DNA from 4 places in the Pseudoalteromonas sp. BZA4 genome. Region 2 is predicted to be linked to each of the others. Evidence: predicted binding sites of a transcription regulator. Region 2 holds the regulator's gene; each other region holds the start of a gene.
The links. The regulator sigma-54, encoded in region 2, starts transcription at its own class of promoters, with help from an activator protein. The targets are predictions, from matches to a motif close to GTTGGCACGNNNNTNGNNT.
Positions count from the first base shown of each region.

Region 1: ABMY41_RS04775 (DUF3192 domain-containing protein) is a predicted target of sigma-54. The motif match lies at 4,380-4,398, and genes of this name have one in related genera.
Region 3: fliS (flagellar export chaperone FliS) is a predicted target of sigma-54. The motif match lies at 4,475-4,493, and genes of this name have one in related genera.
Region 4: ABMY41_RS18385 (BON domain-containing protein) is a predicted target of sigma-54. The motif match lies at 4,361-4,379, and genes of this name have one in related genera.

Region 1 covers NZ_JBECOT010000007.1:55,037-62,422, reverse strand. The annotation lists gene ABMY41_RS04785 (response regulator) at 1-3,026, shown strand, start outside; gene ABMY41_RS04780 (diguanylate cyclase) at 2,995-3,918, shown strand; gene ABMY41_RS04775 (DUF3192 domain-containing protein) at 3,956-4,336, opposite strand; gene ABMY41_RS04770 (D-2-hydroxyacid dehydrogenase) at 4,500-5,444, opposite strand; gene zntR (Zn(2+)-responsive transcriptional regulator) at 5,539-5,952, shown strand; gene ABMY41_RS04760 (SO_0444 family Cu/Zn efflux transporter) at 5,936-7,216, shown strand; gene ABMY41_RS04755 (1-acyl-sn-glycerol-3-phosphate acyltransferase) at 7,372-7,386, shown strand, end outside.
Region 2 covers NZ_JBECOT010000015.1:56,458-63,843, reverse strand. The annotation lists gene ABMY41_RS08730 (KpsF/GutQ family sugar-phosphate isomerase) at 1-956, shown strand, start outside; gene kdsC (3-deoxy-manno-octulosonate-8-phosphatase KdsC) at 960-1,511, shown strand; gene lptC (LPS export ABC transporter periplasmic protein LptC) at 1,508-2,062, shown strand; gene lptA (lipopolysaccharide transport periplasmic protein LptA) at 2,052-2,573, shown strand; gene lptB (LPS export ABC transporter ATP-binding protein) at 2,570-3,295, shown strand; gene ABMY41_RS08705 (RNA polymerase factor sigma-54) at 3,403-4,899, shown strand; gene hpf (ribosome hibernation promoting factor) at 4,927-5,214, shown strand; gene ptsN (PTS IIA-like nitrogen regulatory protein PtsN) at 5,218-5,670, shown strand; gene rapZ (RNase adapter RapZ) at 5,671-6,516, shown strand; gene ABMY41_RS08685 (HPr family phosphocarrier protein) at 6,530-6,802, shown strand; gene mgtE (magnesium transporter) at 7,014-7,386, shown strand, end outside.
Region 3 covers NZ_JBECOT010000029.1:548-7,933, reverse strand. The annotation lists gene ABMY41_RS12800 (sigma-54 dependent transcriptional regulator) at 1-944, opposite strand, end outside; gene ABMY41_RS12795 (ATP-binding protein) at 941-2,053, opposite strand; gene ABMY41_RS12790 (DNA-3-methyladenine glycosylase I) at 2,181-2,768, shown strand; gene ABMY41_RS12785 (sigma-54 dependent transcriptional regulator) at 2,802-4,241, opposite strand; gene fliS (flagellar export chaperone FliS) at 4,536-4,937, shown strand; gene ABMY41_RS12775 (hypothetical protein) at 4,937-5,224, shown strand; gene fliD (flagellar filament capping protein FliD) at 5,364-6,770, opposite strand; gene ABMY41_RS12765 (flagellar protein FlaG) at 6,811-7,233, opposite strand; partial or broken gene ABMY41_RS12760 (flagellin) at 7,360-7,386, opposite strand, start outside.
Region 4 covers NZ_JBECOT010000063.1:9,031-16,416, reverse strand. The annotation lists gene hutC (histidine utilization repressor) at 1-186, shown strand, start outside; gene ABMY41_RS18405 (NADP-binding protein) at 187-957, opposite strand; gene ABMY41_RS18400 (methyl-accepting chemotaxis protein) at 1,071-3,095, shown strand; gene ABMY41_RS18395 (hypothetical protein) at 3,080-3,289, opposite strand; gene ABMY41_RS18390 (YqaE/Pmp3 family membrane protein) at 3,543-3,701, opposite strand; gene ABMY41_RS18385 (BON domain-containing protein) at 3,759-4,325, opposite strand; gene ABMY41_RS18380 (LiaF domain-containing protein) at 4,654-5,313, shown strand; gene ABMY41_RS18375 (hypothetical protein) at 5,681-6,055, shown strand; gene ABMY41_RS18370 (VOC family protein) at 6,494-6,910, opposite strand; gene pmbA (metalloprotease PmbA) at 7,041-7,386, opposite strand, start outside.

The DNA.
Region 1 (7,386 bases), on a different contig from region 2:
CGCTGTCGCTTATTCAATCTTTAGAGGCGGTTGCTTATGTTAATGAGCAAGGCTTTGTTTATATTAAGCGCCGTAGCACAGCAAAAAGTGAATTTCTGACCAGCGTGTTAGATAACAAATTTCGACCTTTATCAATAAATAGCAACAAACTTGCTTCGAGCTCTGTATTGACGATTAATGGTCATGCCTACTTTGCTATTGGCAAGCAACGAGCTGCCAATAGTCGTGATTACATCGTGTTGATTTATGACCTTAAAGCAATTTCTAACTGGTTAAAAAAAATAGCGCCTAACTATGGTGAGTATATTTTTATCAACCAAGATAACCAAGTTATTGCCAGCTCAAAAACAGCACTTAATACTGCCATTAGTGCTAGCGAGCATTGGCCGAATGTCGCTGTAGATATGAGCAAGAATAACCACAGTCATTTAGTGCAAGAAGCAACCAACTTACCTATTTACACTCGTTTCTATGAATCAAAGCAAGCCCTGAGTGAACCGGTAGGCTACGACATTTTTTTAGAATTCGCATTTTTGAGTGTGTTTTTAGTGATGATGTTCAGCGCTGTTTTTTGGTTAAGTCAGCGTATTTTTGTAAAACCAATGACACACTTAATGAATTATCTTGAGCAGCATGATGAAGGCAAACAAGCGTTAGTTCATTATCGTATTCCTGTTGATTGGCAGCCTTGGTTCAGCCGTGTGAAAAAGGTGTTTAGCCGTAATGAAGAGCTCGTTCAGTCGTTACAAGAGGCAAATAAAGCGCTTGATTCGCAAGTACAGGTAAAATCAAAACAATTACGCCGTAGTATTGATGCGAAAGAGCGTCACTTAGCGCTATTAAATACCATGCTCAATAACGTACCGGATCTAATTTATTTTAAGGATATTGATGGTTCATTTTTAGGCTGTAATAAGGCGTATGAGCGCTATATCGGCTTGCCACAAGAGAAGTTAGTTGGGCAGCAATTATGTGATATTAGCGATGATAATGGCGAGTTAAACGAGCTTGAAAAGCAAGTACTCAAAGATCGCCAAGCTTATCAAAAAAGATTGACCACAGAAGATAACAGTTATCTGTTTAGCATCGTGCCATTTTATAACGAGCATCAGCAATTTCTCGGCACCATGGCGATTGGTCGTGATATTACCGAGCAGCATAATGCGCTCAATGCATTACAAAGCTCCGAAGCAAAATTACGTAGCGCCATGGAGTATGCTGCAAATGGGGTGCTGTTGGTATCGCTTGACGATCAGGTGCTGCAAGCAAATAAAGCGGCACGTAAAATCTTTGCAATTGAAAACGCCAATGAGCTCAAATTAATAGACTTATTTGCTGAGGCGTCTTATCAGACGTTAAAAAATACCCTGACAGAGCTGTTGCATGAGAAGAAAAAAGTTTATCACTTTAGTCTTGAGCAGCAAGAACTACAGCGCTGGCTACAAATTAGTGTGTCATTAGTTTGGAATGCTGAGCAAACCCCTGATTACTATGTTGTTCATGTACAGGATGTGACGGATTTAGTAAAAGCAAAAGATGACGCAGAGCGGGCTACATTAGCTAAGAGCCGCTTCATTGCAAACCTTAGTCATGAAATACGCACACCACTCAATGCTGTACTAGGCTTAATTGACGTGATTGCATTGCAAGGTTTAACACAGCCGCAGCGTAATCATGCCGAACAAGCAAAATCAGCAGCCAATAGCTTGCTTACTTTATTGAATCGTATGCTCGACTTTGCCCGCGCTGAAAGCTCGCAAGTACAACTTAATAAAGCCCCTTTTAGCGTACCTGACTTAATCGACTACTGTCAGGGAATAACAGCCCCTTTATGCGCAAATAAAGATATCGAGTTTAAAGTCGAATGCGATAAAAGCATTAGCGATAACTTAGTGGGTGATCAAATTTGCTTGCAGCAAGTACTGGCTAATTTACTGACCAACGCTGCCAAATTCACCGAACAAGGCACAGTGACATTAAACTTAATGCTGGTGGAAGAGTCAGCTGAGCAGCAACTCATTTGCTTTACTGTTAAAGACACCGGTATTGGTATTGGCAAGGCAGATCAAAGCCGCTTATTTGATGCATTTACTCAAGGTGATGAATCATTAACGCGCTCTCATCAGGGGGTTGGTTTAGGCTTAGCGATTGTTAAGTACGAAGTTGCGCTAATGGGAGGCGAAATTAAGCTGGAAAGCGAAAAAGGTAAAGGCAGTGAGTTTTGCTTTTGCTTACAGCTAGATAAAGCCGCGGAGCCTGTGAAAAAAGAGCTGGTTTCATTGCCTTCTAGTACTGATTTATCTGGCATGTTAGTGCTGGCTGTGGATGATAACCCGCTTAATTTAAGCATTATTAAAAGCATTTTAGAGCAAATTGATGTCACCGTTGTGTGTGCACATAGTGGTGAAAAAGGCATTGAGCTGGCAAATAGCTTAAGGCCCGATCTCATTTTTATGGATATTCAGATGCCAGAAATGGATGGTTGTCAGGCAACGCGTATTATTCGTCAGTCATTCACCAAAGAGCAAATGCCGATTTACGCACTCACAGCACACAGTGAAAGCGAAGATATTGAGCATTCAATCGCGGCGGGTATGAATAAGCATTTAACTAAACCGATTGTTGCTAGTAAGTTGTTTTTAGCAATGAGTGAACTTGATAACACAAAAGAAGTCTTTTTTGATCAAGCTTTTATACTGTCTCAGTTTGCAAACAATACTATGTTAGTATTAACTATGTTGTCGAAGTTTGCGACTATGGCAGCAGAGCAGTTATTACAAATCTCTACATTAAAAACTACCGATGAGTTGGTCCGTGTGGTTCATAATGTAAAAGGGTCAGCCGGAAATCTCGGTTTTAAGCGATTGTCAGCGTGCGCTCAGCAATGTGAAGCTAAGCTTAAAGCAGATGGCGAACTTTCCGAACAATTAATTGATGAGTTGCAATGCCAAATAAAACAGGTTATTGCCTTTATCATCGAACAAGGATCTACTGATGTTGAAAAGAGCCAAGGTACTGATTGTTGATGACGATCCGTTAAACCGCTTGGTATTAGAAAAAACATTAAAGCAAGACTATGATGTTTTTTGTGTTGAGAGTGGCGAAAAAGCACTGACGTTTCTAAAAACACAAAGTGTGGATCTGTTGATCTTGGATATTGTAATGCCAGGAATCGACGGCTATGAAGTACTCAACAAATTAAAAGAAAACGCAACGACAAGCATGCTACCGGTAATCTTTATCTCGGCAAATACTAGCCATGATGATGAAGCTAAAGGGTTAGAATTAGGGGCGATGGATTACATCACCAAACCTTTTAGTGCAGCGATCGTTCGTGCACGTGTGCGCAATCAATTAATGATCAAACAAAAAAATGACTTGCTTGAAATGCTCGCCTCAATTGATGGCCTAACAGAGATCCCAAACCGACGTTATTTAGATGAAAACTTAGCGCGAGAGTGGCGTCGTTGTCGTCGTGATCAAACACCATTATCAGTATTATTAATGGATGTTGATCACTTTAAACGTTACAACGATTGTTATGGTCACCGAGCAGGCGATGATTGTTTAAAACAAATTGCTCATGCCTTAGTTGGAGCATGTGAGCGAGGTAGTGACTTTGTTGCTCGTTATGGCGGTGAAGAGTTTGCAGCAGTACTTCCAAATACCTCTGCAAAAGAAGCTATGTCGTTTGCAAACAAATTACGTAATGCCGTTAATGAGTTAAATATTCCGCATAAAGCGTCACTAAATGCCGACCATGTCACAATTAGTATTGGTATTGCGACCACGGAAAATGGCCAGGTGTATGCAGAGCAAACATTACTTGAAGAAGCTGATTTAGGTCTTTATCAGGCAAAAGATGCTGGGCGTGATCAGATAGTATCGAGAATGATAGCGGTGAGTGAACATAAGTAGGCAATAGCTGCCTACTTACAGAATTTAAATATGTAAGCTAGCCATTGCTAAGTGATTTATAAATCGTATCACCCACACCGATTAACTTATCATTTTTAAAAACTAGTGGTGTACATTCGTCTTTAGTCATCTTGCCATCAGAGTGAATACTATGGGTTGCATAGAATAATACTTGGTACACATCATCACCCTGCTTTAATAACTCGGTAAAGTTAGGAGTATTTAGTTTGTTTAATACAGTTTGGTAGCTGGTATCTAATGCAAGATTAGAAATCACTTCACGGTTATTTTTATGCTGTTGCTGCCAGCTAGATGAGCTTCCCGCCCAATGTGTATCGGCTTCGCCGTCAGAAACAGCAATGACACAACCAGTTAAAAATGGTGCAGTTAGCGCGGCAATTAGAAGTGCTTTTTTCATGTTATTTTATCCCGAAGAAATTGTTTTATAGTTATTCACTTAATAGCAAACTGCTTGCCAAACTTATAAATTACAACTAAATCAATTGGTTACGTTGTTTTTAGTCAATGGGCTAAGTAATAAATTGCTAACTACTTAGCTCTATTGACTAATAAGTTGCGGTTTAGACCAACCTGTTACGTGCTTCGCCTTGATTAAATGCCTGGATATTTAATGCAATTTCGTTAACTAGGCGCACGATAGATTCTTGGCTGGCCCATGCGATATGTGGGGTCAGTAATAAGTTTGCACCTTTGTATAGTGCCAGCGGGTTTTCTTGCTCTGCAGGTTCTTTACTGAGTACATCAACACCGGCTCCGGCAATAATATTATTAGCTAATGCATCAGCTAAATCGGCTTCATTGATGATCCCACCGCGAGCAGTATTAATAATGATAGCTGACGGTTTCATCATGCTTAATTCTGCCGCAGCGATTTGGTTGCGTGTTTCATCAGTTAGCGGGCAGTGAACACTAATGATATCGGCTGTGGTTAAGGCATCATTGAAACTAACACGACCTTCACGAGGCGTTTGGCCTTTTCGTTCACTAATGATGACATTGGCACCAAAGGCGCGTGCTACATCGGAAACGGCTTTACCCAGTGAGCCATAGCCAACAATAGCCAGTGTTTTGCCGGCAATTTCATTAAAGCTGTAATCTAAACGGCAAAACATAGGGCTTTGCTGCCATAAGCCTTGCTGGCAATCATTAATGTATCTGTGAGTATTGCCCAGTAAATTAGTGATGAGAGTAAAGGTATGCTGCACCACACTCGGTGTTGAATAGCCCGCTACATTTGTCACTGCGATGTTATGCTCTTTGGCTGCTACCAAATCAATATTGTTAGTCCCTGTCGCTGCAACGCATATTAATTTTAAATTAGGTAATTTGCTCATGGCGTTATGATCAATCACCACTTTATTACTGATAACGATATCGGCATCTTGGCAGCGCTCAACAACCTGTTCTTGAGCGGTTAAATCGTAACAGGTTAACTTACCTAATTGCGCTAAGGCATCTAACGAAGTGTTGGCTAATGTCGCTGCATCAAGGACAGTAATATTCATGTGCTTTCCTTTTTTAATTTATTGCTTGACCTTGGGGTGTACTCCAAGGTTTATAGTGAGCATAATAAATAAACGCTTCACAATGGAGACGGTGATGAAAATAGGTGAGTTTGCCCGTCAGTTGGGTGTCTCAACAGATACGCTACGGTACTACGAAAAGCATGGTTTGTTAACGCCTAGTTCGCGTTCAGACGTGGGATATCGTTTTTATTCTGAGAATGACTATAAACAAATGGCGTTTATTCTCAGAGCAAAGAATGTTGGTTTTAGTCTGGCTGAGATTAAAGAGCTACTGCAAATTAAGTTTCATAAAGATCAGCATTCTTGTCATGAAGTTAAAGAGATGACGTTACAAAAACGTGATCTCGTTGCACAACGAATTGCAGAGCTTACTCGCTTTTATGACTCACTTTCATTATTAGCAGATAAATGTTGTGGCGGAGAAGAACCTGCTGAAAACTGCTCAATACTAACGACGCTGGAGGATATCGATGGACTTACTCAATAATTTTTGGCATCTGTTTTTACTCTCAGCGCCTTGGTTAATGCTGGGCTTATTCATAGCAGGTCTTCTCAATGTGTATTTGCCTGCTAACTTTCTTAACCGGCATTTAGGCAAAGAAGGGTTATGGACCACAGTTAAAGCAGCCTTTATTGGTGCCCCAATGCCCTTGTGCTCATGTGGTGTGATCCCTGCGGCCATTGGTTTAAGAAGGGCAGGAGCGTCAAAAAGTGCTACCACAGCATTTTTAGTTTCAACCCCTGAAACTGGGGTCGATTCGGTTTCGGTTTCTTATGTGTTACTAGGTCCATTTATGGCGGTGATACGTCCTATTGCCGCCGTGTGTAGTGCCATTGTGGCCGGTGTCTTAGTAGGGAAAGACAGTGAACTTCATAAAGTGCAAAGTTCAGAATCAGATGAAAAAGACTTAGAATCAACATCTTGTTGTAGCAGTAAACAGCTTGAGCCTGTGACTACAGCGAGTTGTTGTAGCAAAGAGGCATCTACTAAGCCCGCACAAAGTTGTTGTAGTAAGCAATCACCTCAAGAACTTGAGCCTGCTAAAACAACAAGTTGTTGTAGTAGCAAGGAATCGCAACCAACACAGGAGCCGCAACACAGTTGCGCAACTGAAAAAGCAGCACCTTCGCAGAAAAGCTGTTGCAGCACTGAGCAGTCAACTAAAGTCGTTGAAAGTCGTTTTAGCAAACTGAAACGCGCGGTGAGCTTTAGTTGTAACAAGCTGCTTGAAGACACCATGATTTGGCTAATGATCGGTTTATTTTTTGCTGCTCTAGTTCAAACTTATGTACCAGAATCTTATTTAAGCCAATGGGGTAATGGCATTCTGGCGATGCTGGTGGTTATTTTAATCAGTATTCCTATGTATATTTGTGCTACTGCATCGACACCTATCGCGGCAGGCTTATTACTCAGTGGTGTGTCTCCGGGGGCGGTGTTGGTGTTTATGTTGGCAGGGCCGGCAACCAACATTGCAACGCTTGGTGTGGTTGGAAAAGAGCTTGGCAAGCGTGCGGTATTTGCCTACTTAATAGGAGTGATTGGCACGGCGCTGGCATTTGGCTTTTTAACCGATTATTTAGTGGCGCAATATGGTTTTGTGGTGGCGCCGATGATGGGCGAAGAGCATGAAGTCCTACCACATTGGTTAAGCCTTGGGGCAGGTATTGCGTTGGCAATTTTAATGCTTAGATTACTGCTAAAAATGGTATTAAAAAAGGCGTCGCAAACTGGTAAGAGCATTGCTTAATTGTTTGTTATAAAAATATATTTTCTACATTAATTGGCATTTAATTTGGTTAACTATCGCGTCTCGGTTCGCATTTAAAATTGCCTGAGTTATAATCCGCCAATTATTTTTAACGGCACGCTCTGCGTGCCGTTTTTTAACTTAAGTAGTTTTTAATGAGTGAAAGTGTG
Region 2 (7,386 bases):
TTATCGCGCAGGGTAAGCGCGTACTCGAAATTGAAGCACAAGCTTTACAAGAAATTGAGCAATATATAAATCAAGATTTCGATAACGCTTGCCAATTAATGTTCCAATGTACAGGTCGTATTATTGTGATTGGTATGGGCAAGTCTGGCCACGTTGGTAATAAAATTGCGGCGACTCTTGCAAGTACTGGCACACCGGCATTTTTTGTTCATCCTGGCGAAGCAAGCCACGGTGATTTAGGCATGATCACCCGTGATGATGTGGTGATGTGTATTTCGAACTCAGGCGAAACCAGCGAAGTACTTAGCATTATCCCTGTTATCAAGCGCATTGGCGCAAAAATGATTTCACTAACAGGCAACCCAGACTCAACCATGGCCAAACTGTCTGATGTACATGTGTGCATTAAAGTAAGCCAAGAGGCATGTCCATTAGGCCTTGCGCCAACTGCAAGTACCACAGCGACCTTGGTTATGGGTGATGCAATGGCGGTTGCGTTACTTGAAACCCGTGGTTTCACAGCCGATGATTTTGCGCTTTCGCACCCGGGTGGCAGCTTAGGTAAACGTTTATTACTTACATTAGATGATGTGATGCACGCAGGCGACGCCACGCCAATCGTTAGCGAAACCCAAAGCATTAAAGACGCACTAATCGAAATGTCAGCCAAGGGCCTTGGTATGACCGCGGTGATTGGTGCAGATGAAAAGTTAGCCGGATTATTCACTGATGGTGACTTACGCCGTATTTTAGAACAGCGCATCGATATCCATAATACGGCAATTAGCCAAGTAATGACCCGTTCATGTACAACTGCTCGCCCTGATATGCTTGCAGCTGAAGCTTTAAATATTATGGAACGTAAACGTATCAATGGTTTAATTGTGGTAGATCAAAGTAATACGCCAATTGGTGCCCTTAATATGCAAGACCTATTAAAAGCAGGAGTTCTTTAAGCAATGACATTCGCCGAGCTATACCAGCCTCTTAGCCCTGATGTGAGTCAGCGCGCACAAAAAGTAAAATTGCTAATCTGTGATATAGATGGCGTTTTTTCTGATGGCCGAATTTATTTAGGTAATGATGGCGAAGAGCTTAAAGCATTTAATACTAAAGATGGCTTTGGTATTAAAGCGCTCATTAATAGTGGTTTTGAAGTGGCAGTGATTACTGGCCGCCATTCACAAATAGTTCAGCAGCGAATGACTAGCCTAACAGTTCAGCACATTTATCAGGGACAAGAAGATAAGCTGATTGCTTATCAAGAGTTAAAAGATAAACTGGGGCTGACTGATGAACAAATTGCCTATATTGGTGATGATGGTCCAGACTTACCAGTAATGGAAAAAGTAGGGTTTGCTGTTGCTGTAAACGACGCACACCCACTGATTAAAAAGCTGGCTCATTACACCACATTATTACCAGGTGGCTTTGGAGCTGTGCGTGAATTAACTGATTTACTGATGTTAGAAAACGGTAAGCCGTTAACTAGCGATGGAACCAGCGCATGAATATAGCCCGTATTTTACTGAGTATTGTTTTTGTTTGTTGCATGGTGTGGTTATGGTACCCGTACTTTAACCAATCAACAGACACAATAACTAGTGAAGACGAGATCATCGCAACACCTGATTACACTGCAGTGGCGTTAAAGCAAACAGCGTATGACGAGCAAGGCAAAATTAGTCATAAAGTGGCTGCTGCTAAAATGGAGTTGTATCAACAATTAGGGTTTACCTTTTTTGAGCAACCTATTTTTACTATTTATGGCGACCAGCAGGTTTGGCAAGTAAAAGCCAAAGAAGCCACATTGTACGAAAACGATCAGCTGATTTTTGAAGGGGATGTAGTTGCTAAAAACTTAACCCACAACGGCATGATTGAAGATATAAAAGCAGAAAACATTAATGTCGACATTGATAAAATGACCATGTTTTCTAAGCAACCTGTGACACTAACAGGACCGAATTTAAAGATTACCGGAAAAGGCTTAAAAGCCGATTTAAAAACCGAAATTGTTGAGTTAACTAACCATACACGAACCATATACTATGACCAATAAACTGAAGAAATTACTCCTGATCCCAAGCTTATTGATTGCCTTTTCGGGCGCAGCTGCCGAGCAAACTGGCGCTCAAATTAGCATTAGCTCAGATCGCCAAGTAGGTAAACTAAAAGATGGCGTTGGCATATTTGAAGGTAACGTAGAGATCGTGCATGGTAATCGTCGTATTACCGCAGAGCGCCTTGAAGCACACGGCGGTGATACCGAAGGTACAGTAGAGTTGATTATTGCCACAGGTAAGCCTGCTTACTTCGAAGAAAAGCAAGCTGATGGCACCGTGATGAGCGCCAGCGCCGAAGAAGTACGTTATGATGTTGCAAAACGCTTCTTAACCTTAAATGGTGAAGCTGAAGTTACTCAAGCAGGTCAAAAAGTAACAGCAAAAAGCATTACCTATGATATGGCACAGCAGCTGATCAGTGCTGAAAAAGACGAAAACTCAACAGATCGTGTACACACTATTTTAGTGCCTGTTGAAAATAAAAAAGATAATAAAGGCCAACCATGAGCACATTAAAAGCAGAGCTTTTAGCTAAAAGCTACAAAGGCCGCCAAGTGGTTAAAAATGTCGGTCTTGAAGTTGAAGCTGGCAGTATTGTTGGCTTGCTTGGCCCTAATGGCGCAGGTAAAACAACGACCTTCTATATGATTGTAGGCCTAGTACCTAGCGACAAAGGTAAAATCAGTATTGATGATAACGATATCACCCTTTTACCAATGCATAGCCGTGCGCGTTTGGGTATTGGCTATCTGCCACAAGAATCGTCAATTTTTCGAAAGTTGACGGTTTACCAAAACTTGATGGCCATTTTAGAAACTCGTAAAGATCTAAATAAAACCACCCGCGAAGAAACACTCAATAGCTTACTCGATGAGTTTAGTATTCAACATATTCGTGACAGCCAAGGTATGGCGCTGTCAGGTGGTGAGCGACGCCGTGTAGAAATTGCTCGCGCATTAGCCGCTAATCCTAAATTTATCCTTTTAGATGAGCCTTTTGCTGGTGTTGATCCAATTTCAGTGTTAGATATAAAGAAAATTATTGAGCACCTAAAAAATCGTGGTATCGGTGTACTAATTACTGACCATAATGTTCGAGAAACCCTTGATGTTTGTGAAAAAGCCTACATTGTTTCTCATGGGGAGCTAATTGCATCAGGCACACCTGAGCACGTATTAGCAGACCAAACTGTACGCGATGTATATCTAGGCGAGCAATTCAGGCTGTAACCATTACGCCAGCGACTAGAGCATCTGCTAGACTTATAACAATGACAATAAATCGATAACTGTGTTTATACAGTTATCGATAACTTAAAAAGGATTGTTAGGGATACATGAGGCAATCATTACAGCTGCGCATGGGCCAGCAACTTACAATGACTCCACAACTGCAACAAGCGATTCGTTTGTTGCAGCTCAGTACATTGGATCTCCAGCAAGAAATTCAAGAAGCGCTTGATAGTAATCCCCTGCTTGAAGTGGAAGAAGCGGATTACAATGAAGAAAGCACCGGCAAGAATGAGCAAAAAGCGGAGCCTGACGATGTGCAAGTCAGCGCGTCTGCCGAAGAAGCACCTAGCGAGTACGAGCAAGAAAGTAGTGATGCTCTCAATAAAGACACCGTAAGCGATGACTTAGCAATGGACGTCACGTGGGATGAGTACATGAGTGCCGCCCCTTCAACATCGTCAGGGCCAATGCCTGAAGATGAATCTATCTATCAGGGAGCATCAACCGAAACCCTTCATGAATACCTAATGTGGCAATTACAGCTCACGCCATTTAGCCCTACTGATGAAGCGATTGCTGTGGCAATTGTAGAAGCTATCGATGACTCAGGTATTTTAACGGTAAGCTGTGAAGATATAGTCGAAAGCTTTAATCAAAATAACGATGAAGAAGAAATCGAACTTGATGAAGTCGAAGCGGTCTTAAAAAGAATTCAGTTATTTGATCCTGTGGGTATTGGCGCACGCAGTTTACAAGAATGTCTGTGCATTCAGTTACGCCAATTCGATGCTAATACGCCATATTTAGCTGAAACTAAAATGGTTTTATCTGAGCATATCGAATTATTAGCGAGTCGCGACTATCGAACTTTGATGAAAAAGACTAAGCTTAAAGAAAACGAGCTTAAAGAAGTGATGACGCTCATCCACAGCTTAAATCCTAAGCCTGCGGATAGCATAGTGCGCGAAGAGTCTGAGTACGTCATACCTGATGTATCAGTAAAAAAAGTAAAAGGTCGCTGGGTAGTCGAGTTAAACCCAGACTGTATGCCAAAGATTAGAGTGAATAGCCAATATGCGGCGATGTCTCGCTCTGTTAAATCAAGTAGCGACAGCCAATTTATTCGCTCTCACTTACAAGAAGCTAAGTGGTTTATTAAAAGCTTAGAAAGCCGTAACGATACGCTATTAAAAGTGACCAACTGTATCGTTCAACAACAACAAGCTTTCTTTGAGCATGGCCCTGAAGCAATGAAGCCGATGGTGCTAAATGATGTTGCTGAAATGGTCGAAATGCATGAATCGACGATTTCACGGGTAACAACGCAAAAATATATGCATACCCCACGGGGTATTTTTGAGTTGAAATATTTCTTCTCAAGCCATGTCAGCACCGAAAATGGTGGTGAGTGTTCTTCTACAGCAATACGCGCTTTAATCAAGAAGTTAGTCGCTGCAGAAAACTCAGCTAAACCATTGAGTGATAGCAAAATTGCAGATATATTGGCCGAGCAAGGAATTAAAGTAGCTAGACGTACAATTGCAAAATATCGTGAGTCTCTAGCAATACCTCCGTCTAATCAGCGTAAGAGTCTGATTTAGACGTTTTACATAGAAGGAAAAATGCTTATGCAACTAAATTTAACTGGTCGTCATGTAGAAATCACAGATTCATTAAGAGACTATGTAAACACCAAGTTTGCGAAACTAGAAAGGCATTTTGACCATATTAATAATGTTCATGTCATTCTAGATGTAGAAAAATTAAGCCAAAAAGCAGAAGCAACTTTACATGTAAACGGAGGCGAATTGTTCGCTTCTACAGAACATCAAGATATGTACGCAGCCATTGACTCACTGATCGATAAACTTGATCGCCAAGTCATTAAACACAAAGAGAAATTAGCTCGACATTAAATTATGAAACTAAGTTCACTTACTAACCAGGACTGCAGCAAAGCTGCGGTCCTTTTTAATAGCAAAAAAAGAATTCTTGAATATATCAGCGAACTGGCCCACCAGCAGCTTCCTCATTTATCGCAACAAGATATCCTAGATGCTTTACTCAACCGAGAAAAACTAGGTAGCACCGGCATTGGCCGAGGTATTGCTATTCCACATGGCCGAATGAGCGGCGCAGATGAGCCTCATGCATTTGTGATAGTGAGTGAATCCCCTATTAATTTTGATGCAATTGATAATCGTCCAGTTGATATTTTTGTGGCACTCATCGTACCAGATGGTGACTGTCAGCTTCACCTAAAGACCTTATCAACAATTGCTGATAGACTTAAAGATAAAGAGTTTTGTAAACAGCTGCGTAGTGCTACTACCGATCAGCAACTGTTTCAGGTCATATCAGCAGAGGCATAAATGGAATTAATAATTATCAGCGGTCGCTCAGGCTCAGGTAAATCGGTCGCTTTACGAGTACTTGAAGACTTAGGCTATTATTGCGTTGATAATATTCCGGTTAATTTACTGCCTTCGCTCGTACGCAGTGTGTCTGATAACTACGATAAAATAGCGGTCAGCATCGACGTGCGTAACTTACCGAAAGAGCAGCAAGAATTTAATGATATTCTTGAGTACCTGCCAGGTTTCGCAAACCCAACACTGTTCTATTTAGACAGTGATGACCAAACTCTGATCAAGCGCTTTTCAGAAACACGCCGCTTGCATCCACTATCTATTGATTCTTTGCCGCTTGATCTGGCCATTAAACAAGAAAAAATCCTGCTTGATGTGTTGATCACTCGCGCTGACTTTATGATTGATACCACGGATCTAAGTGTTCATCAGTTAGCAGAATCAATTCGCGAAAAGATTTTAGGTAAAAAAGATAAAAAGCTAATTATTACCTTTATGTCGTTTGGCTTTAAGCATGGTATTCCAAAAGAAGCGGACTACGTTTTTGACGCACGCTTTTTACCTAACCCACACTGGGAACCTGATTTAAAGCCACTAACAGGCCTTGACCAACCAGTCAAAGATTACCTAGCTAGTCACAACATAGTGCAAAAATTTACGTGGCAAATACAAACCTTTGTGCAAACTTGGTTACCGCACTTAGAGCGCAATAACCGCAGTTATCTGACTATTGCTATTGGCTGTACCGGTGGCCAACATCGCTCTGTTTACTTAGCGCAAACAATTGGTGAGAGCTTTTCTAAAACTCATGCTAATGTAAAAATTCGCCACCGCGAACAAGACATTTAATTAGGCACCAACAATGCACGCTGAAGATACCTTTTTAATTCAAAACAAACTTGGCTTACATGCTCGTGCTGCTACTGTTTTAGCGCAATTAGCACTGCAATTTGATGCCAAAATTACGCTTTATCAAGATGATAAAGAAGCTGAAGGCGACAGCGTGTTAGCATTAATGCTACTTGAAAGTAGTCAGGGTAAAGAAGTTCGCGTTGTGTGCGAAGGCCCTGACGCCGATGCAGCATTAACGGCAATCGGCGAATTAATTGCACAACGCTTCCACGAGCAAGAATAGCATTTGCTAAGACTTCAGGGTTTACGGTAAACTTAATTCGGATATTTAAAATTCCCTTTAAATATCCTACTTTTATATCGCTCGCTTTTCTAAATTACAAAACTCTTAATAAATTTATCGCAGTGCGACGATATCTCTGCAAATACACTACAAAGCAACTATGCTGTATTTGCTTAGCCTATTTAAACTTTTTTCAGTTGTAAGGACGCCAATGCCAGAAGCCTTTGAACAAGATTACCCACTACAACAACTCAAACAAGTGACCAAGTCACTCAATAGTGGTCAATTTGTTCAAGTGCGCGGTATGTTAGCCAAAACGGCACCTTGTGATACAGCCCTTTTACTTGAATCTTCTCCCCATAAAATTCGTCGTATGCTTTGGCAGCTGGTTGATCCAGATGTCCGTGGTGATGTTCTAGAAGAACTCTCTGAAGATGTACGTCTTGGCATTATTGCCCAGATGGAGCCTGAGCACATTGCTGCTGCCACTGAAGATATGGACGACGATGACTTAGGTGAGGTTTTACGTAGTCTTCCTGATACCGTATATCAAGACGTAGTCAGTGCCATGGACTCACAAGATA
Region 3 (7,386 bases), on a different contig from region 2:
ATTAAATGCTCAGCCAATACAATAATGTCGCCAGGACGCTCGGCTAATGGTTTCCACATTAGCGGGAATACATTTAAGCGATAATATAAATCTTCTCTAAATAGATTTTCGCTCACTGCTTCTTTCAAATCTCGGTTACTTGTAGCTAGAACGCGAACATCAAGCTCTATGGTTTTACGACCGCCTAAGCGCTCTACTTCGCGCTCTTGAAGTACACGCAGTAATTTAGCTTGCAAGCCTAAATCCATCTCAGTGATTTCATCAAGTAAGATGGTACCACCTTGAGCTTGCTCAAATTTACCCGGGCAAGCTTGAATCGCGCCAGTAAACGCCCCTTTTTCGTAACCGAATAAGGTTGCTTCAAGCATGTTTTCAGGAATAGCAGCGCAGTTAATAGCCACAAAGGGGGCATCGCTACGATTTGATTTATCGTGGATAAAACGAGCCAACACTTCTTTACCCGAGCCACTTGGGCCGAGTACCATGACACTGGCATCTGAGCGGGCAACTTTGCTCGCGAGCTCTAATAGCTTAATACTTGATGGATCGGCAACAATTGGGCCATCGGTTTCTTTTTCCTTTTCAGGCAAATAACGACTCACCATATTAAGGAGTACTTCTGGAGCAAACGGCTTTGCCATGTAATCAATCGCGCCTAAACGCATTGCTTCTACAGCATCATCAATGGTCGCATAGGCTGTCATCATTAATACGGGCAGCTCAGGATAATTAAGTTTAATGCTACGTAATAGGTCAAGGCCACTCATGGCGCCCATTTGCACATCACTAACAACCAATGAATAGCTATTTTGCTTAAGCAAGATCATCGCTTGTTCAGCGCTATCTGCAGCAACGCAATCAATACCCGACATTTCAAGGGTATCGATCAGTGCTTCTCGTAAGCCTGCATCGTCTTCAACGACTAAAATAGAGTTAGTATTCATTTTGCCTCCGCTGACATTGGTTCTGCACTAATTGGCAAGATCAAACTAAAACATGCTCCCCCATGAGCATTATTAGCCACTTCAACCCGTCCTTGGTGCGCATTGGCGACTGAACTTACAACAGCAAGTCCAAGCCCCGTGCCTTGACTTTTGGTAGTGTAAAAAGGTTCGAATAATTTGTTGGCATGACGTAAATCAACACCTGGGCCATTATCACTGACACTAATGCGAACACAGTTTTCGCTAGTTTCGTCACGTTCGGCACTCAGGGTTACCACAGCCTCAGAGCCAATAATTTGAATACTGTTGTGGATCAGGTTTTGAATAGCACTCGCCAGAGCCGTTTTATTACCCACAATTTCAATATCTGGCTCAGGCAAGTTCACGCTTAGTTCACTGTTATTTTGTGCAACCATAGCATCAGCACCTGCTTTTACTTCATTAAGTAGCTGCTGCATTGAAACGCTTTCGACCACTTGTTGCTCACCACTTTTGGCAAATAACAGCATATCGTTCACTTGAGTTTCTAAATCTTTTAAACGCGACATTAACTTCGTATGAAAGTTGCCACGCGAGCTTTCTGGCAATCGCTTTGAGCCTAAATTTGCGGCATACAACATGGCCGCTGATAACGGTGTTCTGACCTGATGAGCTAGCGAAGCAACCATTTTGCCAAGCGCACTTAAGCGCTGCATATGTGCAACTCGCTTTTGTAAGCGCCTGGTTTCAGTTAAATCTGTCATTAAAATTAACTGTCCTGGCTCTGGAGCAAGCGCAGTAATATCAAGCTTAATTAATCGCCCATCTTTAAGTGATACTTCATGTCCATCATCTTGCTGTGGTCGAAATGAGCGTTGAATAACGCTAAACCACTTTTCACCTTCAAGGGGTTCACCTAGCATATCAATGGCAATTTGATTGGCTTTTGCGATCATCCCTCGGCCATCTAAAACCACCACACCCGCAGGCATGGTATCAACCAAATGACCTAACCAACTGGCTTGTTGGCGCAGCTCACTCAATTCACCCACATACTCTTCTTGTTGTAAGCATGGGTTATATTGTTTGGCTGTGATAAATTGTGGTTTTAGGACATTTGCTAAGGCCATAATCGATACTCAAAAAATCGTGTCTACCTAGCTAGATGCACAATCCGTACCAAATTTATTTTTGTTTTATTTCAATAAATTAAAGACAAAACAACACTGACAAAAAAATGACAATCGCGAGGAAATAATGCAAAAAGAACACCATTGTCGTTGCCCATGGCTCGATACCGGCAAAGAAGATTATATGGCCTATCATGACCAAGAATGGGGGGTGCCATTGTATGATGATCACCGCCTATTTGAATTTATAACCTTAGAGTCAGCACAAGCGGGACTGAGCTGGTATACCATACTTAAAAAGCGTGATGGCTATCGCAGTGCCTTCAAAAACTTTGTTGTCGAAGAGGTTGCCAAAATGACCGAAGACGACGTCGAAAGGTTAATGCAGTTTGAAGGTATTATTCGTAATCGCGCTAAAATCGCCGCCACTATCAATAACGCGCAACGGTTTATTGAGATTCAAAAAGAGTTTGGCAGTTTCTCAAATTACCAATGGCAGTTTGTTGGTGGCAAACCATTGGTAAACGATCTTGATAATTTAGAGGATTACCCGGCTATTACTGAAGCCTCAACAGTATTCGCCAAAGATTTAAAAAAGCGCGGTTTTAAGTTTTTAGGCCCTACTACCGTGTATGCCCACATGCAGGCCTGTGGCATGGTAAATGACCATAGCAATGATTGCTTTAGAAAAGCTGAGATAATTAGTGAATATTAAGGAGATAAAACCGAGGAAGAAACCTAACGCGGCTTAGTCGCGCGTTAGGTTGTATTTCTTCATTTTTTCGACCAGTGTGGTGCGCCTAACACCTAAAATTTCTGCTGCACGTGCAACAACGTAATCATAGCGCTCTAATGCTTGGCTGATTAAGCTGATTTCTAGCTCAGCAAGATACTCTTTGAGCTCAATGCCTTCATCTGGTAGTAAACCTGAGTCAACCGTTGTTGCTGGTACATCAGGTTCTTCATCATCATAATCACTAAAGCCAGTACTGAAAATATCGTTGAAAGCATCTCGCTCCATCAACTCTTCTGGGTACTCAGGCTCGTAAGCCTCAACTTCAATATAACGATATTTAGCTGGAAGGTCTGGCACATCAACTACTTTATCAGGGAACATGATCACCATGCGCTCAATTAAGTTAGCAAGCTCACGAATATTCCCCGGCCACGCATGCTCTTTTAAGCTTTGAATCGCACGCTCAGTGAATTTGGCCGTTGTGCCACTTTGCTCGTTCACACGACGCATTAACTCTTTTAAAAGCAGAGGAATGTCGTCAGCACGCTCACTAAGCGAAGGATTTTCAATTGGAAACACGTTTAAGCGATAAAAAAGGTCTTCACGGAAGTCGCCCTGTTCAATCATTTCTTCAAGGTTGCGGTGAGTCGCAGCAATAATGCGTACATCTGCTTGAATAGGCTTAGTACCCCCTACTCGCTCATAGCTACGCTCTTGCAACACACGCAGTAGTTTAACCTGCATTTGCAAAGGCATATCACCAATTTCATCAAGAAACAGCGTGCCGCCTTGCGCTAATTCAAAACGCCCTTTTCGCGCAGAAATAGCGCCCGTAAAGGCGCCCTTTTCATGGCCAAATAGCTCACTTTCAAGAAGCTCGCCTGGAATAGCACCACAGTTTACCGGCACGAATGGCCCGGTATTTCGTTTAGAGAGTAAATGAACGTTACGTGCAACAACTTCTTTACCTGTGCCTGACTCACCTAAGATCAGCACATTGGCATCGGTTTTTGCTACTTGCTCAATTAAAAAGCGCACATCTTTTACAGCTTCGGTTTCACCAACTAAACCATCAAACGATTTGTTAGGTTTAGCTTGCTTATGGTCACCCGGTAGCATGCGCTGATATTGCTGACAATCATGCAATAGCTGAGTAGTTACATCATGGTTAAACGGCTCACAAATTAAACCAACTACATTAGCAATGCTTAGTAGCGGTTTGAGTGTTTCACCAATTAATAAAAACGGAATGGCTGGAAACTGTTTGATCACAGCCTCGTGATTAAGCTGCTGTAAAGCACCAAGAATGACCATGCACTCTTGTTGTTGATGTTTTTCACAAAAAGACTGTAATGAAGTCTCATCAACTAATTGTGCAGTTTCACCAATGAAGGTAAGTGCTGCATGTAAACCTATCGCACGATTATTATTATTGTCTAAAATTAAGATCATTATTGGCGAACCACAGTTACCACGAGGTTAGTTAATTTCTAAATTGTAAGCGAGTTTAGGAGGGATGCAAGCGCTAAGCGGCAATTTATTGACATCAACGCCAAAAAATAGTCACTTAGCACTAAAATTTAATACTAAAGAATTAACTTACAAATTTAGCATGTTTGAATTTTAAAATATTCTATACTCGTTGCTATAATCCTCTATAGAAATGCTCAAAAAAAGATAACATCAATGGCATTAATATTGCTTATCTATTTTTATGAATCGGTGTTTTTAATATAGGATTTTCTCATGGCACATATATCGATAAAAAAGTACAGTCAAGTTAGCGTTAGCAACATTAATGAAATGTCTCCTTATGAGCAGATAAATTTGATTTTTAGCAATATTATCGGACGCTTAGCAGCAACTAAAGGCTTTATTGAGCGTAAAGAATTTGAAAAAAAAGGTGAAAATATTTCTACCTGCATTTTATTATTCGGTGCTCTACAAGATGCACTCAATTTTGAGCATGGCGGGGATATCTCTAGCAACTTACTATCGCTGTACGATTTTTGCCAACGCAGGTTAACTGAAGCAAATGTAAACAACGACATTGCAGCAGTAGATGATGTTATCCGTATCGTTAAAGAAATAAAAGAAGGGTGGGATTCTATTCCGCTCGAAGAGCGCATACCTAAAGCTGAGCAATAATGCCGAATTATATCGCTCTGAATGCATTACTCACTGCATTGTCAGAGCACATAGATAAAACTGAGATTGAGCTGGCAAGCCAAACGTTAATAGCTATTGACCAAGAGTTGAAGCATTGGTGTGAGAGTGAAACACCACCTCAAGAAAAAGAGTTATTAGCTATACAAGCCAAAATTTTAACTGCTACAGCTAAACTTAAAAACGCCAGAGACAAAACTCAGGCTGAGCTCATCAACCAGCGTAAATCACACAAAGCTATTTCTAAATATAAAGCAACTAAACGCTAATTAGCGTTTAGTTGCTTTCACATTCTTACTTTATATATTTAGCTTAGTTATATAACTGTAATCGATATAAATTGCGCGACTACAATTTAGGCAAAAAAAAGCGCCGATAATCTGGCGCTCAAACAATGAAAGGAATAAATTAATCGCTCTTTTTAACTACGCCAGGCATATTATCAAGCTGCGCTTGTACATAGCTACTGGTTGAGTTCATTTGGGCTACAAGTAAATCCATACTATTATATTGTGCATACAAACGAGACTCTAGCGATTCCATTTTACGCGCAAATGCAATGCGCTCATCATCTAAACCATCTAACTGGGTTTGTTTACTGTCAATTCTGTTTTGAACAATACCATCTGAATCTGTATAAAAACTCATTAGCTCATCAAAAGATTGCGCAAAGCCGCCTTCATCGCTCTCACCTATAAAAAACTCTTGTACCAGGTCTACATCGGCTTCTACTTGTTCGTTTAATCGTTCAGTGTCTAGGCTTAATTTGCCGTAACGGTCTGCTTCAACCCCAAGCTTAGATAACGACAAACTACTGCCATCACTAAGGGTTACTTCACTGGTTAATTGCTGACGAAGTTTTGACATCACCCCACGAAGCATAGAGTCACCGGCCATCACACCAGCGCCATCTTCGCCTGATTTACCCAAGTTATTGCTAAGCTCAAGTAATTCGTTATAGCTTTCTATAAAGCTATTTAAACCGGCTTTTATATTATTATTGTTTTCTGTAATTTTTAACGTGCTATCGTCGTCATCAGTGCCATGTGCTTTTTTAGCGGTGATGGTTACACCGTCAATAACATTTGCAAACTCGTTATCACTGCTTGTAACTGTTAAATTACCATCTATGGTGATAGAAGCATCTGTTGCAGCAATTACTTCACTAATGTTTGTCACCCCTAAGTCGGTGTCATAGGCTAGTGCCGATAAACCTGCCGCGTCGGTATTATTGCCATCTGCATCAGTTGCTGTAATTTTTATTGCGTTTTCAACACCACTGTTTTTTGCTGATAAAACTAAATGCTGACCATTATCGTCGGTGATAATCGTTGCTGTTACACTGTCGTTGTCTTTACTTTCGTTAATCGCATCACGAATTTCAGACAAAGTTGCAGTATCTGACACATCAATATCAAAACTATTCTCACCGGACGCTATAGTTAACGTACCCTCACCTACTGCGGCATCTTCTGCAAATGCACTTGACATCAATTTATGTTCAGTCGCAAGGTTGTTTACTTTTACATTGTAACCACCAGGCTCCGCATCTTTGTCAGAGCTTAGAGTTACAAAATCATCACCACCAGAAATACTGCGCTTTTGGTAGTTATCAACTTCGCCTAATGCTTCCATTGACGTTTGTAATTTTTCAAGTGCAGATTTTAGTGCACCTGCAGCTGAAATATCTGTCGTTAGGGTTGCTTCTTTATTATTTAAACGTGAAGTAAAAGGGGTGCGCTCAGCATTAACTAACGCATCAACAATATCTGATACTGCTAAACCTGAACCTAAACCATTAAATGAAATAGCCATAACACTTCCTCACATTACACATTTAACTTAACAAAAAACTTTATACAGTTTGATCAATTAAAAAACCAGCGGTTTCAGATAACTTAGCCACTAGGCTTAACACTTCTTCAGATGGGTATTGCTTAATTAACTCACCACTATTTTTATCAACCACTTTAATAACATCACGGCCTGAGTCTTCATCTACTTGAAACTGCAAACTACGATTCATTTCACCCAAGAAGTCCTGCAATTGCTGCGCCATCTTCTCAAGCTGTTCGCGGCCTAATTCGTCTTTTTCAGCACTTTCGTCCAACTTACGTTGCGCTTGTTGATAATTTTGCTCGGTTTGCTGTTGTTGTGTATTTTCCGTTTTATTTGATTCATCAACCGCCGCTGCTGTCAGTTGCGGGCTCGCAGCTAACTTATCATCAGTTTTTTGCGGAGCCACTGCAAAATCAGGGCTTTGGCTTATTGTACTCATAACGCCTCCTTAAACATTTTACCCTATGGCTAATGCAACAAAAGGAGATTAGCGTAAGCCAATCTCCTTTTTATTTTAGTTAACTAATGCTGACTTAACCATTAGTTGCTGTAACGAATCACACTATTAACCAATTAAGCTAAGCGCTGCTTG
Region 4 (7,386 bases), on a different contig from region 2:
CGTCATACGGTTGAAGCGATTATGCCCAATCAAGAAATGTGTGAATGGCTCAACCTGTACAACGAAGAGCCATGCTTACAAGTGATCCGCCGAACCTGGTCATCGCAAGGTATTGTTAGCTTTGCACGTTTGGTTTCGCCGGGTAGTAAATACCGACTAGGCGGCCACCTTACTTTTAAAAAGTAGCTAAATAGGCGCTTGATAACGAAAACTCAGTGACTCAATCGCAGAGCCATCAATGATACGCTCGCCTTTATCATGGCTAGTAAATGTCGGTGGCTGATTACCCTGCTCAGCGCATTTTTGTTGGTAGTAATCTGCTTTTGTAGGATGCGCCGGATTGACCACATTATAAATGCTGTTCGCGCTTGACCAGTTTTCAATTACAGAAAAAATCGCCGCTATCACGTCTTGCTGCTGTACCATGTTTACCACTTGCTGACTTGAGCTAGACAGCTCTTTACCTGCAACAAACTTACCTGGGTCGCGCCCAGGACCAACAAGGCCCGCTAAACGCAATAATTTACCACCGGCATTTAGCACTAACTGCTCAGCATCAAATAACAGTTGCTGGCGCGCTGATTGGCAATTAATTGTTGTGCTTTCGTCGTAATGACCATTGTCAGTTGGGTAAACCCCCGTCGAAGAACATAAAATAAAGCCTTTGCAATTTAGTTGCTTGGCAAGCTCAAGCCCTGCTTGCAAAGTAGCTAAATAATTACTTTCTGAGCTGCGACTACGCGGTGGAATTGCACACACCCACCATGCATCTTCAAGTGAAACATCGTGTTTAAGCTCATCGCCGTCAAGCGCAAACTGGCGCTGAAAGTCATGTTCGTGCTCGCTACTACGGTGTGTTCCCTGCACTTGCCATGCTAATTCTTTTGCCTCAACACAAAGCGCACTACCAAGCCAACCTGCACCTAAAACGACTAGTTTATTATTTTCATTACTCATTTATCCAACAACCTCATAGTATTTATTATTAACGTTCGCTTAACGGTGTAGCGATTTGGGTGCAAATATGATTAGATAGATAACTCTACCCGATAATAAAAACACGTGCACCTATGTTAAATAACCTCTCTTTACGTAAAAAAATATTACTACTCATCGGCGGGACGATAAGTGTACTACTAATCATCGCGTCTAGTTTTTTTGTTAGCCATATTGCTGATCTATCGCGCCAAGCTATTCAACGCGAAGCCGACAGCTATTTACAGAGTGAGCGACTTTCAATGCAAGGTTACTTTGCCAAATACGGTAAAGTGGTTCAAACCTTCATTACAAATCCGCATTTAGTGAATTGGTTCGACAATTGGACTGAACGTGATCAAAGTCTTGATAACCAACCAGGATACGACAGCATTAATCAAGATTTTGTGCGTATCAGTGGCAACGATGACAACATCTTATCTGCCTTCTTTGCATCTGCAACAACAGGTGAGTACTTCAAAGAAAATGAACGAACCACTCATTATAACGGCCAACCTTACTACGCTTACAAACGTGGTTGGTGGCAAGATGCCTTAAAAATCAACAAACTCTATGTAGGCCCAATCTCTGTGGACTTAACCACAGGTAATGCCTCTGCAGTTGTACAACAGCCTGTTTATAAACAAAACAAACTAATAGGTTTCGGTGGTGTTGATTTACAGCTAAACAACATTAACGACATGGTTGAAGAAATTCGCTTTAATGGCCAAGGCTTTGGTTTCTTACTTGATGGCAATCAAAAGGTTGTGCACTTATCCAAGCGCACTGGCCACAAGCTATCTGTGACTGACGAAGGTCCGAATGGCAAGGAAGGCTTAGATGCCCTCGAAAAGCAATTTAGCGACACATCAGGCTTTAGCGAATTAAACCGCGCGATGAAAAGCCAAAAAGATGGCAGCAGCTTTGTTACTTTCAAAGGCGAGCAATATTACGTTGTATACAACCGCCTTGAGCTAGAAACCCCTTACCTTGATTGGTACGTGGGTATTTTAATTCCAACAAGTATGATTGATGAGCCAGTAAATGATGCAGTGATGACAACCACAACCTCAGTGATCATCATTCTTGCGATTATCATTGCGATGATCTTCTGGGCCACGCAAATGATCACCAAGCCGCTGACTAAGCTAACTTACATCATGCGTGATATCGCATCAGGTGATGGCGATTTAACGCAGAAAATCGAAATCAAGAGTAATGATGAAGTGGGTCAACTTGCTCATCACATGAACACTTTTATCGATAAGCTACGTGCAATGATGCTAAATACGGCTGCGCAGGCCGAACAACTTAGCCAAGCTGCGAGCCAGTTGAAAATTGTATCGCAAAAAACCAACGATGAAATTCAGCAAGAGAAGCAACAAGTTGACAGTGTGAGTGCGGCTGTAACCGAAATGGCGTCTACAGTGATGGAAATCTCGCGCAATGCTCAGCACACCAATAATGCTGCTGAAGAAGTACAAACCATCACCGTTGACGGTACGAAACGCTCTACTCAAGCTCAGTCAGTCATGACCGCTCTTGCAAGCCATATTGGTGAAGCGTCTAAAGTGGTTGCGGGTCTTGAGCAAGAAAGTGGCAATATCGGCGCGGTGGTTGATGTTATCAACTCAATAGCGGAGCAAACCAACTTACTCGCACTAAACGCGGCGATAGAAGCAGCCCGTGCTGGCGAGCAAGGTCGAGGCTTCGCTGTTGTTGCTGATGAAGTTCGTTCACTGGCAAGCAGAACGCAAGAATCAACAGATGATATTCGCAATATGGTCAGCCGCTTACAGCAAATTGCCCAACAAGCGTCGACTATGATGCAACAAGGTCAAGAGCGTGCTGAAGGCTCAGTTGAGCAAACACAAATTGTATTGCAAGCTCTACAAGACATCGCCCAATCTGTGACAAATGTGCAAGATCAAAGTCATCAAATTGCGACGTCGACAGAGCAGCAAACTGTGGTTGCAGAAGATATCAACAATAGCTTGGCAGCAATTAATCACTTAGTGAATAGCACTGCGGATCATGCCCATGAATTGGCGGATGAAGCACGTGATTTGAATGAGTTAGCTGCGTCTTTAAATGAGACGGTGAATCAATTTAAGTTATAAAGATAAATTGCTGAAGTAGTTAAAAACCCGATGTCACCTGAAGATGACATCGGGTTTTTATCGTCAGCCTTCCCTGTTAGTCGTGGCGCAACCGCTTTCGCGTGTTCCATAAATTCGTGCCACTGTTGCTTGTTCCATAAAGCAACTCCTTTGTTGGTCAATCCTTGTGTTGGTTGCGTTTGTACTTGTTCCATATAGTCTCCTCCTTACGCTAGCTTCATCCTGTTTGGCTCCTGCCTAAGCTTATTCCTTGCTATCATCTCCATTCACTTTATCCATAAAGCGTTGCCATTGTGCGCTACTCCATAACGCCTTGTTACTTCCTTGTTGTCCTTTGTGCGTAGTTACATTATCCATACTGTAAACTCCTTGCGGTTTATCGTCCGTTACTCCTACAGCAACTCCTTGCTGTGCTCCATTACCCATCCTTGTAGATTAATGCGGTGATTATCGCTTAGCGATGATATACACAGCATGAATCAAACCTGGAATGTACCCTAATAAGGTTAAAAGAATATTAATCCAGAACTGCGCACCTAAACCTACCTGTAAAAATACGCCGAGAGGTGGAATTAAAACCGATAAAATAATACGTATTAAATCCATGACTCACTCCTTGAAAAAGATAAGCCCAGCCAAAGCTGGGCTATATTGGGCTTGCTATTATTCAGCAACAATCGTTAATTCATCGATTACTTTGCGAACATCTTCAGCATTTTCAGCAATGCTAACCGCTAATTGCTTTTCTGCATCAGACTCAACAGTACCTTTTAGTGTTACTACACCCATGTCGGTATCAACATCGATGTCTGTACCACCTACTTCTGAGTTAAATAAATAACGTGTCGTGATTACAGTACTGATTTTTGCGTCGGTTAAGTCGCTTTCTGCTGAATCAGCTTTGTCTGATTTCATGTGCTTAGCTTTCATGTTTTTAACAACAGTTAGTTTGTTATCAACAGAGCTAACACCGTCTAGGCTAAGAACTAGCTCTTCAGCAAGCTCTTTATCTAATTCGCTATCAACTTTACCTGTAAGTACAACTTTGCCATTCGTTACATCAGTGTTGATGTCAAAGTTGTTAAGGTTTGTGTTCATAAGAAGCACAGTTTCTGCCTTACCATCAATCCAAGCATCTTTACTTTCATTTTCCCAGCTGCTTGCCTGAGCTGACATGCTAGTTGCACCAATTACTAAAGCGGCAATCATAGATTTGTTAAAAGTGTTCATAATCTTTCTCCTTTTGATTAAAGACACATTTACTAATGCGACTATAATGCCAACTATTTACTTGTTTATTTTCAGCAAGTTAAACACTTATTCAGCGACTATTTATATTCATTTAGGTAAAGATTTACAAGCTGCTCGGTAAGAAGTTCACGATGTTGCAAAAATAGCCACTTAGTTGCTGATTTTATTAATCTGTGGTTAATTTAACGAAGTTGTTTATTAGCAAAAAACACAAACCATTGATTTATATAAAAATAAACTTTGGCCTAAGCCTTGCTTCGTAATTAATAACTAAAAATCACCTTTAAAATCACAACAGGGAACTACCATGGCCGTTAAACTTGAAGATCGCCCAATCGATCAAGTAAGAGAAGAAGTCATTGATCAACTCATTTATAACTACAGTCATGCTGTTATTTCAGCTGAAGCATTCGAACGCCGCCTAGACCAAGCAATGGCAGCCACCAGCAACGAAGTACTGGTTGAACTGGTTGCTGATTTAGATCTGAAGGCGGATATTGACTACAAATCGCATAAGCATGCGCAATTTAAACCTCACTACAGCCACAGCAGCGACAACGAAAGCCTGCAGCTTAGGAGTATTTTGGGTTCAAATGAGCGCAGCGGCCAATGGGTAGTACCAAAAGAAATTCACCTAACAAACTGCTTAGGTTCAATCGAACTCGACTTTAGCGAAGCAATTTTCCAACATCAGCACGTCACCATTTACGTGAACTGTATTTTAGGTAACGACGAAATCTACGTACCAGAACATGTAAATGTGGTATCTAAATTATTTAGCGTGATTGGCAGCGTAGAGAATAAATCAGTTGCCTTAAATAAAGGCCAAGGCCCAACCATCACAATTGAAGGTAATGTATGGCTAGGCTCAGTCGAGATTTCAGTTAAACGTACCATGAAAGAAAAGTTCATCAGCTTTGCCAACAGCCTAAAAGCCAGCTGGAAAGAAATGAATAAGGTGCAGTAAAGTTGCGAGATATTGTAGGCGCGATTTTATATCGCACAATATGCCTTTATTCACAAAGAGATTATGAGACGCTTTGCTTTAGAGGAAGTATCTTTTGGTTTCCTCATTCTCTTCTCATTCACTTCTCTTTGTGCAAATATTTTCGCGCGAAATAAATTTCACGTCTACATCAACCGTAGGCGTCACGCTTGCTTGGCGCGTCGAACATACAAACCATTTCATCAACCTATACCTGACCAACAAACAACACAATTCGGCTCAAAACTGACAGCTGAAAGCTGATGGCTCACTAAACTTCACACCCACATCAAAGAAATTTAATCGCACAAAGAGACCAAGAGGCGCTGCGCTTTAGAGGAAGTAAAAAATGATCTTGTGGTTTACTCATTCTCTTCTCATTCACTTCTCTTTGTGCAAAAAGATCTTTGGTAATATTCACAATGAGACCAAGAGGCGCTGCGCTTTAGAGGAAACAAAAAGCATTATTATTACTTCCTCATTCTCTTCTCATTTTCTTCTCTTTGTGAATATATTTTCGCGCGAAATAAATTTCACGCCTACATCAACCGTAGGCGTCACGCTTGCTTGGCGCGTCGAACATACAACACCACTTCATCAACCTATACCTGACCAACAAACAACACAATTCGGCTCAAAACTAAAAGCTGATGGCTCACTAAACTTCACACCCACATCAAAGAAATTTAATCGCACAAAGAGGTTAAGAGACGCTGCGCTTTAGAGGAAACAAAAAGCATTATTATCACTTCCTCATTTTCTTCTCATTCACTTCTCTTTGTGCAAATATTTTCGCGCGAAATAAATTTCACGCCTACATCACCGTAGGCGTCACGCTTGCTTGGCGCGTCCTACATACAACACCACTTCATCAACCTATACCTGACCAACAAACAACACAATTCGGCTCAAAACTAAAAGCTGATGGCTCACTAAACTTCACACCCACATCAAAGAAATTTAATCGCACAAAGAGGATAAGAGGCGCTGCGCTTTAGAGGAAGTAAAAATGATCTTGTGGTTTACTCATTCTCTTCTCATTCACTTCTCTTTGTGCAAATACTTTCAGCACAAAAGTACCTCCCACGAGACAGGCCCTGGCAAAGGCCTACAAACAACACCGCTCGGCTCAAAACTGACGGCTAAAAGCTGACTGCTCTAGCTACAAGTCATTATTCCTCTCACTCGGGATATCACTAAAATACTCTACAAACTCAACTTCAAAACCTGCGGGGTCGATGAAATATATATTTTTACGATAAGGGTTTTCTGGGCCGTGTTTATCAATTTCATAACCAGCCGAAACCAGACGTTCAACTACCGCATTAATATCGTTTGTCACATAAGCAAAATGGGCAAGGCCTACTTGGTGGCCGGCTAAATCACGGTTTTCAGCTTCACCGTTATCGCTTAATGCAAGATATTGGTAATCATCACCAAAGTGCAGCCATTTACGCGGTTTTCCTGACCATGTGCTATCGCCTTGACTACGCACACGCCAGTGCGGGAATGCTGCTTTATAAAAGTGCAGCATGGCATCCACATTACTAACAACAAGGTTTACGTGTTCTAAATACATGGTAGTTTTCCTTTTTATTTTTAAACTGCCACCAAGATAAAACCTCAAGTTAAGTTTAGGTAAAGCGTTTTTTCAAATAAAAAAGCCCCACTAAAGTGAGGCTTTTAAAAAATGATTCGTTATTTATGAATTAACTACCAGCAACCTGCATTTGTTCAATCAATACAGAGCCTGTTTGAATACCGCCACGACGCTCGATGTCACCACCTAAGCCCACAACGGCCTTAAACATATCTTTTAAGTTACCAGCAATCGTGATTTCACTTACTGGGTATTGGATTTCGCCATTCTCAACCCAAAAACCCGCCGCGCCACGTGAGTAATCACCGGTTACCGTGTTCACACCTTGACCCATAAGTTCAGTTACTAATAAGCCTGTGCCCATGGTTTTTAAAAGTGCTTTTAAATCGGCATGGGTTTGTTCAACTAGCCAGTTATGAATACCACCAGCATGACCCGTTGGTGCCATCGATAGT